Regions from separate parts of the Vibrio panuliri genome, predicted to be linked through region 3. Evidence: riboswitches for the same ligand, from Rfam matches in the RefSeq annotation. Region 3 holds a riboswitch; each other region holds the start of a gene.
The links. A riboswitch is a leader RNA that binds a small molecule or an ion and turns the genes downstream of it on or off. The one in region 3 is predicted to bind lysine.

Region 1 (5,095 bases), 830 kb from region 3:
AATACAATTCAATTATTGTAAATTAAATAAAATAAATAATTAGAAAAGCGAGAATGCGAAACTTTTAAGCTCACATCACATTCTATTGTTAACATAAAGCATGAGCACACTGAATAAACAGCAAGCGCTAAGTATAGTGCTTAGTTTCATAACTTCCAGTTAATTTATGAAATAATACCGACTTCATTGATTATCCCCACTTAAGCCTTTATCTCAGAAATAGGGAATAGTTTAAATTGGTATAACTGATTTTTAATTGACCTCCCATAAATGAGACGTATTGTCGAGTAATAACAAGTTAAGTGTTGTATGCAATCACATCGTTATGAGAATTGCCTCCGGCATGATTGTATTAAAACAAATCAAAACCAACAGCGGGGTAGCTATATTTTCATTTGGTTGGATTTATCTCAAGGTGCTTGGTTCAACGAGGGGAGTGTGTTACCAAATAGCCTATCTTGAAACCATTTGTGTATACGCAAATCACTCGAGTATATAATTTCTAGTTAGATGTATTGTAAAAGTGAATCAGATAAGTACAATGACCGTTACCTAATGCACTGCATTGGTTAATGCTAAGTTAACATCTTTGTTATATGGCTTAATCTTTGGTCAGTGCGGTAGAGGCGCGGGAAGAATCAGTAACGTTTGTTGGGGTGATGCCAATGAGCAAGCGTAAAAGGTCTTATCCGCCGAAGTGAACTGGCATATCAAAGCCACTCGCTGGGGTTGCGTTCGAATAGGGGCAACACTGCCATAGTCTATTATTTGTATAACTATGGAGCGCTACTGTAGGGTTGGGTGGAGTGTTCGCTTCCCTGTCGCTATGTTCAACATGCATAGATCTGAAATCTATGTGTCTGCAGTAGATCTCTAACCAATTATTACTGGTTTCGAAGATCATGAGTTTAATCGATTTTGCATCATCTCCTTTATCACTACTGCCTCCAGTAGTGGCACTTACGCTTGCGATTGTTACACGTCGCGTTTTATTGTCGCTAGGCATGGGTATCGTTTTAGGTGCCGTTTTACTGGCTGACTACTCAATGGGCAATGCGCTCACTTACGTGAAAAACACCGTATTTGGCGTCTTTGTTGAAGACGGTTCAATTAACGCGGGCAATATGAGTATTGTTGGTTTCCTAGTATTGCTAGGGATGATGACCGCATTGCTTACCCTATCGGGTGGTACACGTGCTTTTGCTGACTGGGCGCAGTCTCGCGTAAAAAGTAAGCGTGGCGCTAAGTTACTGGCCGCTTTTTTAGGTATTTTCATTTTCATTGATGATTATTTTAATAGTTTGGCAGTTGGCGCAATTTCTCGTCCAGTGACAGACCGCTTCTATGTATCGCGCGCTAAACTGGCTTACATTCTCGACTCTACCGCTGCACCTATGTGTGTCGTCATGCCAGCATCAAGCTGGGGGGCATACATTATGACGATTATCAGTGGCATCCTTGTTTCTCATGGTATTACAGAATACTCAGCACTGGGCGCGTATATGCGTTTGGTACCGATGAACTTCTATGCGATCTTCGCGCTTCTAATGGTGTTTGCGGTTGCATGGTTTGGTTTAACCGTCGGCAAAATGCGCGATCATGAAATCGCTGCTTCACAAGGCAGAGGCTTTGACAATCAGCAAAGTGATGATTTGGAAGCCGCTCGTGAATTGGATGAAGAGTTAGACATTGCCGAAAGCGACAAAGGTAAGGTGTCTGATCTGGTTCTGCCTATCGTGGCTTTGGTTGTCGCGACCGTTGCTTCTATGCTTTACACAGGTGGTCAAGCGCTGGAAGAAATGGGTAAACCATTTGCTTTACTAGGCGCGTTTGAGAACACCAATGTTGGCACCTCTTTGATTTACGGTGGTCTAGTTGGTTTGTTTGTTGCGTTGTTTACCGTATTCAAACAGGGTTTACCTGTTGCTGATATTAATCGCACACTTTGGATTGGCGCAAAATCGATGTTTGGTGCGATTCTAATCCTCATCTTCGCTTGGTCTATTGGTACAGTGATTGGCGACATGAAAACAGGTAGCTATCTGTCGACATTGGCGCAAGGCAATATCGATCCACGATGGTTACCAGTGATCCTATTCTTGCTCTCAGGGGTGATGGCATTCTCGACAGGCAGTTCTTGGGGAACATTCGGTATTATGTTGCCAATCGCGGGTGATATGGCAGGCAACACGGATATTGCATTGATGCTACCGATGTTAAGTGCTGTGCTTGCTGGTTCAGTGTTTGGTGATCACTGCTCACCTATCTCAGACACCACCATTCTGTCTTCAACAGGGGCCCGTTGTAACCATATTGACCACGTCGCGACTCAGTTGCCTTATGCGCTGTCGGTTGCACTGGTATCTTGTGTTGGTTTCATTGTACTGGGTATGACGGACAGTTTAGCGGTGTCATTTGCGGCAGCGAGCTTAGCGTTTGTTATCGTTTGCTTTGTGTTGAACCTGCTAGCAAAATCAAAGATGAGTGCATGCCAGTAAGGTCGCCTGATGAACAGCAAAAGGAAGCTTCGGCTTCCTTTTTTTTTGTCATTAAGCATGCCGGATAGGGAAGGTTGGCTTGTGTGATCTTAGTGACGCGCTCTCGCGGTTACTCACTTATGGCAAAGAGCAGCGAGCGGGTTTGTTGTAAGATGAAAAAATCTTAAATTAATGGTTGAAAAAAGTTAACAGCTTGGTTAGTGTGGTTATCAACCAAGCAGAAGTGAAGAGCTTTAATAAGTATGCGTAATTTTGTTATGAACATTCATCATCACCATCACCCAATCTAGTCTTTCGGGAGATGTACGCGTACCCGGGAGGCAGGAAACTCCCGGAGGCTTAAGTCAAAGATTTTAAGAATTAACCCTCGGGAGACTCATATCTCCCGAGGGTTTTTCAGTTTCAGGGCTTATAAACTATTTAAATATCAAATATTTGCACAGGGATAACGCAATGCAAACACAACGCCTAAGAATCGCTATTCAAAAGAAAGGTCGCCTAAGCACAGAAAGCCAGTTATTGCTGAAGAAGTGTGGCGTAAAATTTAACATCATGGGTGAGCGTTTGGTTGTTCACTCACTCAACATGCCAATTGATTTGTTACTGGTTCGTGACGACGACATCCCTGGTTTGATTATGGATGGTGTCGTTGACCTTGGCTTTATCGGCGAGAACGAACTTGAAGAAGTGCGTTTAGACCGTCAAGCGCTCGGGGAGCCATGCGAGTTTGTCCAATTGCGTCGACTTGACTTTGGTGGCTGTCGATTGTCGATCGCAATCAATAAAGACGAAGTCTACAACGGCCCTCAGGATCTTGCTGGTAAACGCATCGCGACTACCTACCCACAATTGCTCAAAGCCTACATGGATAAACAAGGCGTGCCATTTTCTACCTGTATGCTGACTGGCTCGGTAGAAGTAGCTCCTCGCGCAGGCCTTTCTGATGCGATTGCCGATTTAGTTTCAACAGGCGCAACGTTAGAGGCTAATGGCTTGAAAGAAGCGGAGGTTATCTTCCGTTCAAAAGCCACACTTATCCAACGTCTAGGTGAGTTTGATGCAGATAAGCAAGAGCTTATCAACAAGCTTTTGACTCGTATGCAAGGTGTACAACAAGCTAAAGAGTCCAAGTACATTATGCTGCACGCCCCAGTGGACCGCCTTGAGCAGATCAAAGCCTTATTGCCAGGGGCAGAAGATCCAACGGTTCTACCTTTGTCTGCTGAAAAGCAACGCGTCGCGGTACACCTAGTGAGTACTGAAAATCTATTTTGGGAAACGATGGAGCAGCTTAAAGAGCTGGGTGCCAGTTCGATTCTCGTCTTGCCAATTGAAAAAATGATGGAGTAATTGCCATGAGAAGTGTTGTTTGGCAATCATTAAGTGAAACTCAGCAAGATGCCGTACTTGAACGCCCAGCGATTGCCGAAGGGGCAAATATTACCGCGGCAGTGTCGGATGTGATTGCTCAGGTTCGCTCGCAAGGAGACGCGGCGCTGGTTGAGTTAACCGAGAAGTTTGACCGCGTAAAACCGGAGTCTATTCGTGTTACTAAAGCGGAGATTGATGCTGCATCTGCTCGTTTAAGCGAGACAATGAAGCAAGCGTTAGAGCAAGCCTACGCCAATATCGCCAAGTTTCACAAAGCGCAAAAGCCGCAAGCAATTAAAGTTGAAACGCAACCTGGGGTGCTGTGTGAGCAAGTGACTCGTCCGATCCAAAAGGTTGGTCTTTATATCCCAGGTGGTAGCGCACCATTGCCTTCTACCGTGTTGATGCTTGGCGTGCCTGCGCAGATTGCTGGTTGCCAAAAGGTGGTGCTATGTTCGCCTCCGCCGATTGCTGATGAAATCCTATATGTGGCTAAGCTGTGTAATATTGATGAAGTTTATAACGTTGGTGGTGGTCAGGCGATTGCTGCAATGGCATACGGAACTGAAACCGTCGCCAAAGTCGATAAAATCTTTGGGCCGGGCAATGCCTATGTGACTGAAGCCAAACGCCAAGTAAGCAATGATTTTCGTGGTGCGGCGATCGATATGCCCGCAGGGCCTTCTGAAGTGCTTGTTATTGCCGATGAGTCGGCAGATGCGGATTTTATTGCAGCGGATCTTCTCAGTCAGGCAGAGCATGGGCCAGATTCGCAAGTCGTGTTAGTGACCCCATCGCCGATTCTGGCCGATCAGGTTTCTGACGCGGTTCAGCGTCAACTCAAGCAACTGAGCCGTGCTGATATTGCCGAACAGGCATTGGCATCCAGTCTAATCATTATTTCTGAATCCTTAACCCAAGCCGTTTCAATTTCCAACTTCTATGGTCCTGAGCATTTGATTGTGCAGACCAAGAGCCCAAGAGAGTTGTTGCCTCTGCTCGATAATGCAGGCTCAATCTTTTTAGGAGATTGGTCTCCGGAGTCTGCTGGGGATTACGCTTCTGGGACGAACCATGTGTTGCCGACCTATGGCTACACTCGTACCTACTCAAGCTTGGGTTTGGCTGATTTCTCTAAGCGTATGACGGTGCAAGAGCTGTCGGCGGAAGGTTTGCAAAACCTGGCTCCAACTGTGATCACTATGGCCGAAGCGGAAGGTTTAGAT
Region 2 (5,095 bases), on a different replicon from region 3:
TGTCATCCTCGTTGAACAAGCATCTCATCCTATCGCGATTAATTCGATAATTGATAAAGTTGTAGGCGTATTTGTTCGCCCTGTGCTTTTTGAGCAGACGCAATTTCAGGTATCAACCAGTATTGGGGTGGCCCATTACCATGGTCAGAACAACAACATCACAAATACAATGAGACTTGCTGACGAAGCGATGTACAAAGCGAAGACCTCAGGCGTGAGCGTAGCCTATGCAGAAAACTATATCGATCAGTGCGCAGTTTAACTTGGCGCTCTATTTGAGCGCCCTAAAAAATATGCACCACATTAGTTTTGTGTATGGGAAAATACCCACTCATTAAAAGCTGAACACCGCACGGACAACTGTTCCTATTTATACGCAGACCAATTGAACATACTAGTGACATTCAAATTTTCGAGGTAATTACTATGAAAGGTGTCACAAAAGTAACATTATGTCTGCTGTGCTTCTCAAGTGCGACATATGCCAATACATTTACAGATTTATTCAGCGGTATCACAATCGGCGCAGGTTATGCCTCTGACATTACACAAAATGCCACACTTGGTGGATACACCATCTATTCCCAAGGCTACATTCTGCCATCAATGAAAGATTACTTGTTTACTGATTTTAGAATGTCATCGACGTCCAACACCGAGTATTACAGTTTCGATAACTCTCTCACTTTCGACAAATTAGACGTAGATTTAAAACGTTACCAAGCCTCCATTGGTATGGGCTACCCTTTTGAAGTCGCCGACTCAATTATTGTAAAACCTTATGTAACGGCAGGCTGGTCATGGGACAAAGGAACCGTAAACAATGACACTTATCACGAGAGTGCAACCTACCATGACGATAGCTTTCTCGCTAGCGTTGGGGTTCGAGGGGAGTTTGGCGAACATGTGGTCGCAGGTGTCGGATACTCTAAAGAATCCAGCGGGCTTGACCTTGGCCAATGGACACTGGATGTTGGTTACCGATTCTAACAGTATCAACAGACTCGACTTATAGGACTCACGCAGTCTTCATCATTTGGGGGAAGGGGCAAACACCCCACCCCAAATAACGACACAGACTTCGCGATACCCTTTGGCATAACTTACCAACTGATTAAGCCGTTACCTCTTATCCAACCAAATGTCTGCCAAATTCATCAAACCATAAGAATGAGGGTGGTTACCCTTGATTGATGGGTGACATTTGTAGCGTGTCGCTTTTCTCCAAAGCGGTAAAATGCGGCAATCGGCAATACAACTGCGCTCTAAGTGATCAAACAGTTGGGATAAACAAGGGTTCATTGCCAGTTTATCCAACCATTGTTGAATCATCATGACGGGTAAAATAAGCTGAGCATAATCACTAAATAGCAACCAATAATATTGACCTAGGAGTACATCTTTACCAAAAGAGTAATCTCCTATCCAGAAATCTGCTTGGTTAAAGGTAGAAACAGGCTCCAGTCTTACCCCTGCATTACGCAAGTAACTCAGCACGGGTTGGATCATCGCTTCGTCGTCAACACAATAACGCAGAGTTGAAAACTCAAGGGTTTTGAGTTGCTCTAGACTCGGTTCGCTTGACTCACTTTCATCAAACTCGGATGCGTTATCATAGCCAATCAATGTCGAACAAAAGTTCCTCGGTTTATTACCGTTATCTCGAAGCTTTGCTTTAAAAATTAGGACTAATAACTCACGTATATCCTGCGACAAACGCTGATGAAAACAGACAGCGTTACATCCATTAATTTGAATGTCATTACTCCCTAGAGCCTCTGATGTGTTGATGCTTTCATACTCGATAATGTATTGCTCACTGTGTATTTGCTTTGCATCTACACGCCAAAAATCAGCCCGCCGAACAATTCCATGAAGCCCAAAATAGCGCTCATTTTTGACTAGTGTCCAACAGGATTCTGAGCGCTGCTCCCAACTGTAACTGCCAGTGCCAATAGGAAAGCCTGACTCTGCGTCATTGTCGAGAAAAATCGCGAAGTGAATATCCGCGAATAGATGCAGCAACATAGGATCATCGCGATTCAATCGCATCTCTACCCATTGCTTATTCACTTCAAAACTATCCACGGCAGATAGTAGCTGCTGGTATAACGGACTGTGATTTCTTAATCGATTTAAATGCTCACAAACCAACTGCGGGGTGAGTAATACACCGTTATGAAAGTGCACATTGGGGCGAATTCTAAATGCGATACCAAACTCTGTTGTTTGAAATTGATGAGCTAAATGGGGCTGAAAAGTTCGGCTTGCTGGGTCAAATTTGACCAGTGTATCAAACAATACTCTCGCATACAGACCAGAGTGGATATCAAATAAATCAAGAGGATGACAACGCTCTAGAGGATACGGAATTAAGAAAATAACATCATCTGAGTTGTCTCGATTTTCAGAAAAGGTTTCTAGCCATTTGGGCAGATTCTGTGTGAACCATTCCTGACAATGAAACACCTCGGCAATCTGATAGGCGTCGTTCAAACTGCCCGTTCTAATTTTTGATTGTATTTTACTAAGCAACAACTCTTCAAAACTGCTGAGAATAGCAAAGTGCGACTTGTTACCTCTCCCCCTTCCAGCTGACCAATGAATCCAATCTAGCGTCTGAAGTTTACTCATTATTTTGGACACATTCCGCGTCGAACAAAATAAAACCTCCGCCAGCTCAGGAATGGTAACTTCAACCTCACCATGACCAAAGCTGTCTTCGAGCTGCTTTAGGCGCTGCAAGTGAATAGTGCTGATAAGCTCAGACATATGCTCCCTTGACGTCAAAGAGTCTTTATCGACTCTTGATACACATCCACTAATCTTAGCAGTAGTAGTAGGTCAATAGGCAAAGATGGGGTTAAGAGATCAACGTTTGCATCACTCATAACTTTAGTTTCCTAAACGTATAATCTTGCTAACACACGCCTAATCGAAGTAAACGTTCAAACATTAACCACGGAAGCAGTTGATCATCGAATTTGATTCCCAATTGGCGTGATATAGTTCTTGTTTTGCTCCACCCGCCTGTTATTATGTCGCGGTAAACCCTTAATCAGTAGAGGCGCGCTGCCTAATAGTAACCGAGCGGAGGATGATCCCGATGATGCCGGAGAAAGGAGTCAGCGCCGAAGTCACTTGAGCCGTCATGCTCAGTGGCTGGGTCTGTGTCGAATAGGCACAGAACTGCCATAGTATTATGTCCTATGGAGCGCTACCTGAAGGGGTAACAAGTCTTTTGTCATTTCTTCAGACGTCTTCGTTACACCTCTTTTCGGTAGATCTCCACCTTATAGTTGTAGGTGTAGAGATTATGAACCTCATTAATTTTTCAGACTCTTTGATGTCTGTGGTACCGCCCCTTCTGGCGGTGATTCTGGCAGTCACTACGCGTCGCGTATTGCTGTCACTTGGCGCTGGTATTGTTGCTGGTGCTTTAATGCTCAATCAGTTTTCGCCGTTAGAGACTGCGCATTACCTGTTCAATAAAGTGATTCATTTAGTATGGGCTGACGGTACGTTGAACAGCGAAAACGCCAACATGATCATCTTTATGTTGCTATTGGGCGCACTCATCAGCTTAATGAGTGTCTCTGGTGCAACACAAGCGTTTGCCGATTGGGCTGCAGTACGTTGTAAAGATCGCCGCAGCGCCAAATCTCTGACCGGTCTGATGGTATTCATCTTCTTTATTGACGACTTCTTCCACAGCCTATCCGTGGGTGCGATTTGTCGCCCAGTGACTGACCGTTTCCAAATCTCGCGAGCCAAGCTAGCTTACCTGCTCGACTCAACGGCGGCACCGGTGTGTGTATTAATGCCAATCTCTTCTTGGGGCGCTTACATCATTGCCCTTATCGGCGGTATCATGGCTGCGCACCACGTCACTGACCAAAGCCCAATTTCTGCATTCGTAGAAATGATTCCGATGAACCTCTACGCAGTGTTTACTTTGGTGATGGTCGTGTTTGTCATCGCATTTCAGCTTGATATTGGTCCAATGCGTAAACATGAAGATTGGGCGCTAGAAGGTAAGTTGTGGGACGAATCTCGCGGACGCCCTGTTGGTTTGGATATCGAAACGCCGGAAAACAGCAACGGCGGTATGATTGATATGGTGTTGCCAATTCTGACTCTGACTCTAGCAACCGTGTACTTTATGATTGACTCAGGTTCAGCAGTTCTTACAGAGAAAGGCTTGCCATTTAGCGTCATTGGTTCATTTGAAAACACAAACGTAGGCTCATCATTAGTTTACGGTGCTATCTGTAGCTTGGTTGTGTCTATCGGTCTAGCACTGCGTTTGAAACTCAGCGCCAAAACATGGAAGGAAGCAGCCCCGCAAGGTATCAGTGCGATGATGCCAGCAATTGTAATTCTGTTCTTTGCATGGACAATTGGTGCAGTGGTACGTGATATGAAAACAGGTATGTACCTAGCCTCGATGGCAAACGGTAACATCCCAGTTGAAATGCTGCCTGCGGTTGTGTTCGTCCTCTCATGTGCAATGGCGTTTGCAACTGGCACGAGTTGGGGCACATTCGGTATTATGCTGCCATTAGCGGGTGATATTGCTGCGGCAAGTGATATTCAGATGCTACTACCGATGCTGTCAGCAGTGTTAGCCGGTGCAGTATTTGGTGACCACAGTTCCCCAATTTCAAGCACCAGCATTTTGTCGGCAACAGGGGCTGGCTGCCATCATATGGATCACGTGCTAACTCAGTTACCATACGCAACGTCAGTGGCATTTGGTGCGCTGCTTGGTTATGTGGCAATTGGTTATACCCATTCGGCATGGATTGGTGTGGCGGTGAGCGGCGCTTGGTTCTTGCTATTCTGTCTGTACGCGATGCGCAAAAATCAAGTCAGTATGGTTTTAGCCAAAGCGTAATAAGCCATATACACAAATAACATAAGAAAAGCGCCTACAGGCGCTTTTCTTATTTGGGTTTCAGCAACTCTATAAAGAGCGCGATAAATTTGACTAGCCCAATTTAAAACTGGAGAGATAGTAGGTTCAAATTCAGTTATTGCTAATACCATAAAGCATCGAATCAATTAACCACGTTTCAATGAGTTAGATGCAAGG
Region 3 (5,095 bases):
CAACCCTGCATGCCAATAATGCCAACCAAGCTCTAGAGCGGATTCTTCATTTGGTTCCGAAGGAAAAGAAAGAGCAATTTTTATTCGATCTCTCGATGAACTTAAAAGGGGTTGTTGGTCAGCAGTTGCTGCGCGATAAAGATGGTCAAGGTCGCCATGGTGCATTTGAGATATTACTCAATACTCCTAGAATCGCTGATCTGATCCGTCGTGGAGATTTGCATGAACTTAAGTCTACGATGGCGAAGTCGCAGCAAACGGGTATGCAGACATTTGATCAAGCGCTGTATCAGTTGGTTATTGATGACAAGGTGGGCGAAGATGATGCTTTGCATAGCGCTGATTCCGCCAATGATCTGCGAATTATGCTTAAAACGCAACGTGGGGATGGTTTCTCTTCGGGGCTATTAAATGATGTAAAGATCGATATGGACTGATTAGCCACTGAACAGATGGTAAGCGCAGATACACAGAAGAAAGTAAAAACCGAGCACTGCTCGGTTTTTATCTTTTCGTTCGCCTATTTAGGCTTCAAATAACTCTTTGTGCAGTTTTTGAATTGCCTGACGAGAGACGGATTCATGGACGAGGAAGCATAAGTTGTGTGGACTTGCGCCAAAGCAGATCATACGTAAGTTCATATCTTCTAGCGTGCCAAAGACTTGTTTGGCATAGCCTCTGCTTTCACTCATATTGTTACCAATCAGTGCTACTAGACATAGATTCTGCTCAATCTCAACGGTGCACAACTGTTCTAACTCTTCGCGTGCTGCTATCGGCAGTTGTGGTGCTCCACCCGATGTATCGGTTTGATCTAAGGTGAGAGATACACTGATCTCTGATGTTGTGATCAAATCAACCGACACTTTGTGCTTGGCGAGGATCTCAAAAACTTTGGCAAGGAATCCGTACGCATGGAACATTTTATCGCTGCGTAGTGTCACCATTGTTTGATTGCAGCGCAGTGCTAAAGCGCGGAATAATGGTGAGCTTTGCACCTGATGACGAATCCATGTTCCCCCTTTTTCAGGCTCTTTCGATGAGCCAACAAAGACTGGAATATCATGTCGAAGTGCAGGTACTAGCGTTGATGGGTGAAGGATTTTAGCGCCGAAATTTGCCATTTCAGAGGCTTCGCTAAAGCTAATTTCTGCAATTGGAGCCGCTTTTTCTGCGATACGAGGATCGGTGGTGTAAATGCCGGGTACATCAGTCCAAATCTCTAACCCTTCAGCCTTAACAGCTTCAGCAATCAGTGCGGCACTGTAGTCGCTACCTCCACGACCAAGTGTGGTCGTATTACCATGCTCATCTGAGCCAATAAATCCTTGTGTCACAACAACATGATCTCGGCAAAGTGGCAGTAAGAGCGCTTCTGCTAGTTGCGCCGTTTGGGGTACGTCAGGCTCTGCTTTGCCGAAATTATCGTCAGTACGCAGAACTTGGCGAATATCAAAGCGAACAGCATTGATGCCTCTTTCTCGCAGTAATTGCGCCAAAATGTGTGTAGAGATCAACTCGCCACAAGCGACAAGGTGATCAGTCAATTTGTGGCTTGATTGAATTGAAGCGGCTTCCGCCAAGCTTGTGACGGTATCGAGGATCTTGTACACCTCATTGGCCGTTTCTGTGGCGTCTTTAAGCTCTGCCAGAATGGCGTCGTGAATATTAGCCAGTTTCTGCAGCAGCTCTGTTCTCATTTGCTCATCACTGACACCATTGGCTAATTCAACCAATAGATTGGTGACGCCAGAGCAAGCGCTACTGACAACCAGTTTGGTATTGGGGTTGTTTTCGATAATGACCGCACAGCGGCTCATGGCTTCAAAATTTGCGACACTAGTTCCGCCAAATTTGGCGACATTAAAAGAACTCACAGCGATTCTCCACGGCTTCCTAAATGTTATTGCTGGTTTCCCAACGTCCTTTGTTTTGGTCCGATTAGAACGGACGAGAAGAGAGTGTTGTGCGATATATAGAGGTAAGTTATTTGGTAATAATAATCACCTCAGAAGCGCATCATCAGGCGGCGCTGATGACAGTTGATGAGAGTCAACTCAAGTCAACCGACGACACTAAACCGACAATTTAGCGACGTCTCGGCACTGCTCTCCCTCAATGAATCGTGCTGGAGTTGCGGCTCCACGATGCATCTACCTAGGCAGTGCTCCTCTTCTGTGTTTAATTATTGAACGGTTTTATGTGATCAAAGTCAATCGCTATTTTTACTTAATTTCGATAAAAATTAACAACTATCTCGCAAGTAAATGTATCGCAGTTACATCACTATATAGACTTATGAACAATTGTTCATTGTGAGAACTTGATTTAATGTGGCCTTACCTGAGTTGAACTAAAGTATGCTGCAAGGAGCAATTATGACCATTCAAAGTTTTATTCCACCGCGTCGAATCTTAATGGGGCCGGGACCCTCTGATATTTCTCCTCAAGTATTGCAGGCATTAAGTCGTCCAACGGTTGGTCATTTGGACCCGCTATTTATCGCAATGATGGATGAGTTAAAGCAACTACTAAAGTATGCATTTCAAACCGAAAATGAGTTTACGATTGCAGTATCAGCCCCGGGAAGTGCGGGAATGGAAGCCTGTTTTGTTAACTTAATTGAGGCCGGCGATAAAGTGATTGTGTGCCGTAACGGGGTCTTTGGCGAACGAATGCGTGAAAACGTGATTCGTGCTGGTGGTGAAGCTGTGGTGGTGGATGACGAGTGGGGTGCACCAGTCACGGTTGATAAAGTAGCTCAAGCACTGAAAGACAACCCTGATGCCAAGATGGTCGCATTTGTTCATGCTGAAACGTCAACGGGAGCAGTGTCTGATGCGCAGGCTATTGGTGCATTGGCAAAACAGTATGGTGCTCTTACCATTGTTGATACCGTGACGTCACTTGGTGGCGTACCACTGAAGGTGGATGAATGGCAGTTAGACGCCGTTTACTCGGGCAGTCAGAAATGTCTATCGTGTGTGCCGGGGCTTGCTCCTTTAACGTTTTCAGCACAAGCGATTGAGAAAATTCAGCGCCGCTCAACACCAGTACAGAGTTGGTTTTTAGATCAGAGCTTAGTTTTGGGCTATTGGAGTGGGGAAGGCAAGCGTAGCTATCATCATACAGCGCCAGTAAATAGCCTCTATGCCTTACATGAGGCACTGTTGATACTGAAAAATGAAGGTTTAGAAAATGCATGGCAACGCCATCAAGCGATGCATGAAAAGTTAAAGATTGGGTTAGAAAAGCTCGGTTTTCGTTTTGTGGTTGAACAAGCGTATCGTTTACCTCAATTGAATGCGGTTTATCTGCCTCAAGGAATTGATGAGGCGAAAGTGCGTAACCACTTACTGCAAACTTACAACCTCGAGGTTGGAGCGGGTTTGGGGGCGCTGGCTGGCAAAGCTTGGCGAATCGGTTTGATGGGGTATGGCGCTCGAGAGGAGAATGTCGCGTTGTGTTTAAGAGCGCTCGAAGAGTCGTTAACTCTATAATGAATTGATTTTTATCTAACAGAAAAGCGGCGAAATTTTTCGCCGCTTTTCTGTTGTTACTCATCATTGCTGGTCTGTGCTGATGATGGTTTTAGTGCATTGATGTCTGGAGCGATGTACTGCACTTTATCAAAATCTCGTTCGGGGAAGAGAAACTTCGCTTCCGTCCGGATTTGCTCTGCTTTCTGTGTGTCGCCAAGTCCCTGATAAGCCATAATTAAGTTATTGTAGAACGCGGGTCTTGGTTTATTTCTGATGATCTGTAATGACCAGTCGATATATGGCTGAATAAAGTCTGGGTTTTGGGAAATTAATCCGATATTCAGATAAGTACTGTAAACATCCCAATCATAGCGATCTTTCCAAACCACAGGGTTACTCACTTGCTCCAACAATTCTGGTTGCTTAGGATTAGAACGTTCAAACTGCGTTAGTACATAATTGGTATGCAAAGCACTGGTCATGTACAAAGTCGTCACTATCGGAATGACTAAACTCAATGCGCGCAGAGCGATTTGCGAGACCTTGCTAAACGACGCGACACGGTAGCTGTTAGAGCGTTGATCGACCCAGTAGAGCAAAACGATAAATGTAATCCAATGAACAAATGAATGATAAAAAGGATACTCAAGTTGGCTATGTAGGACGATAGGGACAAACAAGCCAAACATGGCTAATCGCGTCCCTTTCTTCGCTTGATACATTCTCAGTAGTAAAAATACCGCCGCCAATACGATACCGAGTACCGGCAGTAACCCACCTTCAACTCCCCAGTAGAGTAATTCATTGTGCGGATGATCCATTGCAGGTAACCCTGCGTGGTAATGAGTGTTTAGTTGATGCTGACGGGCTGTGTAGAGAATGTACTCCGATTCAAACTTACCGTAGCCATAACCAGAGAAAGGTTTCTCGATAAACATATCGAGCGCCTGTGGAAATGTGTAAGTTCGCGGGCTTTCAAGGTTAATTTTACTCTCAATAAAATCACTTGAGTTATCAGCACTGCCAGAAGAAGCGATAATTGGCAGTATTAAGCCAAGCACGACACCAACAAGGGCAGACAAACTCCAGCCTGCAATGCGTTTGTGTGTGGCAAACCGATAAAGGTAGGGCAACACTAGAGCAACGGCAATGCCGGCGCCCAGCCAACCAGTTCGTGATGCCAGCACAATAATCAGCGGGATGGTCAGCAAAGGCATCAAGTACAGCAGTGAGACATCACTAAGTTTGCGTTGATACTTTATTGGTTGACGAGAGAGCAAATAGGCTGAGATGACAAGCCCTGTGGCAAGAAAACTCGCCATCACATTGGGCTGTTGGAAAATGCCATAAGGTCTGTTGTATAAGGTGTTGTAGCCAAAAATATTACCTGGTTCGAGCAATAAATATTGCACCCAACCAAAGATGGCTTGAATTGCCACGGCAATAACAATAAACCACAGTAGTCGCTGTTTTTGACGATTACTAAAGCGAAACTGTTGCAAAATCACCAACAGCAGAAAACCCATCCACAGTCCGACTAGACGATTGAATGAGAGTTCAACGGAACTCTCTGGATAGAGAACCGGAGCTGTCATCATCAGGCTGGCGATAAA

Region 1: linked by a shared signal. The riboswitch ahead of GZK95_RS05510 (Na+/H+ antiporter NhaC family protein) and the one ahead of lysC (lysine-sensitive aspartokinase 3) in region 3 are both predicted to bind lysine.
Region 2: linked by a shared signal. The riboswitch ahead of GZK95_RS16445 (Na+/H+ antiporter NhaC family protein) and the one ahead of lysC (lysine-sensitive aspartokinase 3) in region 3 are both predicted to bind lysine.

What each region holds. Positions count from the first base shown of each region.
Region 1 covers NZ_AP019654.1:1,210,215-1,215,309, forward strand. The annotation lists lysine riboswitch at 614-797, shown strand; gene GZK95_RS05510 (Na+/H+ antiporter NhaC family protein) at 903-2,498, shown strand; His leader region at 2,764-2,899, shown strand; gene hisG (ATP phosphoribosyltransferase) at 2,952-3,848, shown strand; gene hisD (histidinol dehydrogenase) at 3,854-5,095, shown strand, end outside.
Region 2 covers NZ_AP019655.1:351,126-356,220, reverse strand. The annotation lists gene GZK95_RS22420 (GGDEF domain-containing protein) at 1-262, shown strand, start outside; gene GZK95_RS16455 (outer membrane beta-barrel protein) at 427-990, shown strand; gene GZK95_RS16450 (SgrR family transcriptional regulator) at 1,123-2,772, opposite strand; lysine riboswitch at 3,055-3,228, shown strand; gene GZK95_RS16445 (Na+/H+ antiporter NhaC family protein) at 3,317-4,897, shown strand.
Region 3 covers NZ_AP019654.1:375,241-380,335, forward strand. The annotation lists gene GZK95_RS01855 (PilT/PilU family type 4a pilus ATPase) at 1-437, shown strand, start outside; gene lysC (lysine-sensitive aspartokinase 3) at 525-1,877, opposite strand; lysine riboswitch at 2,005-2,183, opposite strand; gene GZK95_RS01865 (pyridoxal-phosphate-dependent aminotransferase family protein) at 2,379-3,500, shown strand; gene GZK95_RS01870 (PglL family O-oligosaccharyltransferase) at 3,557-5,095, opposite strand, start outside.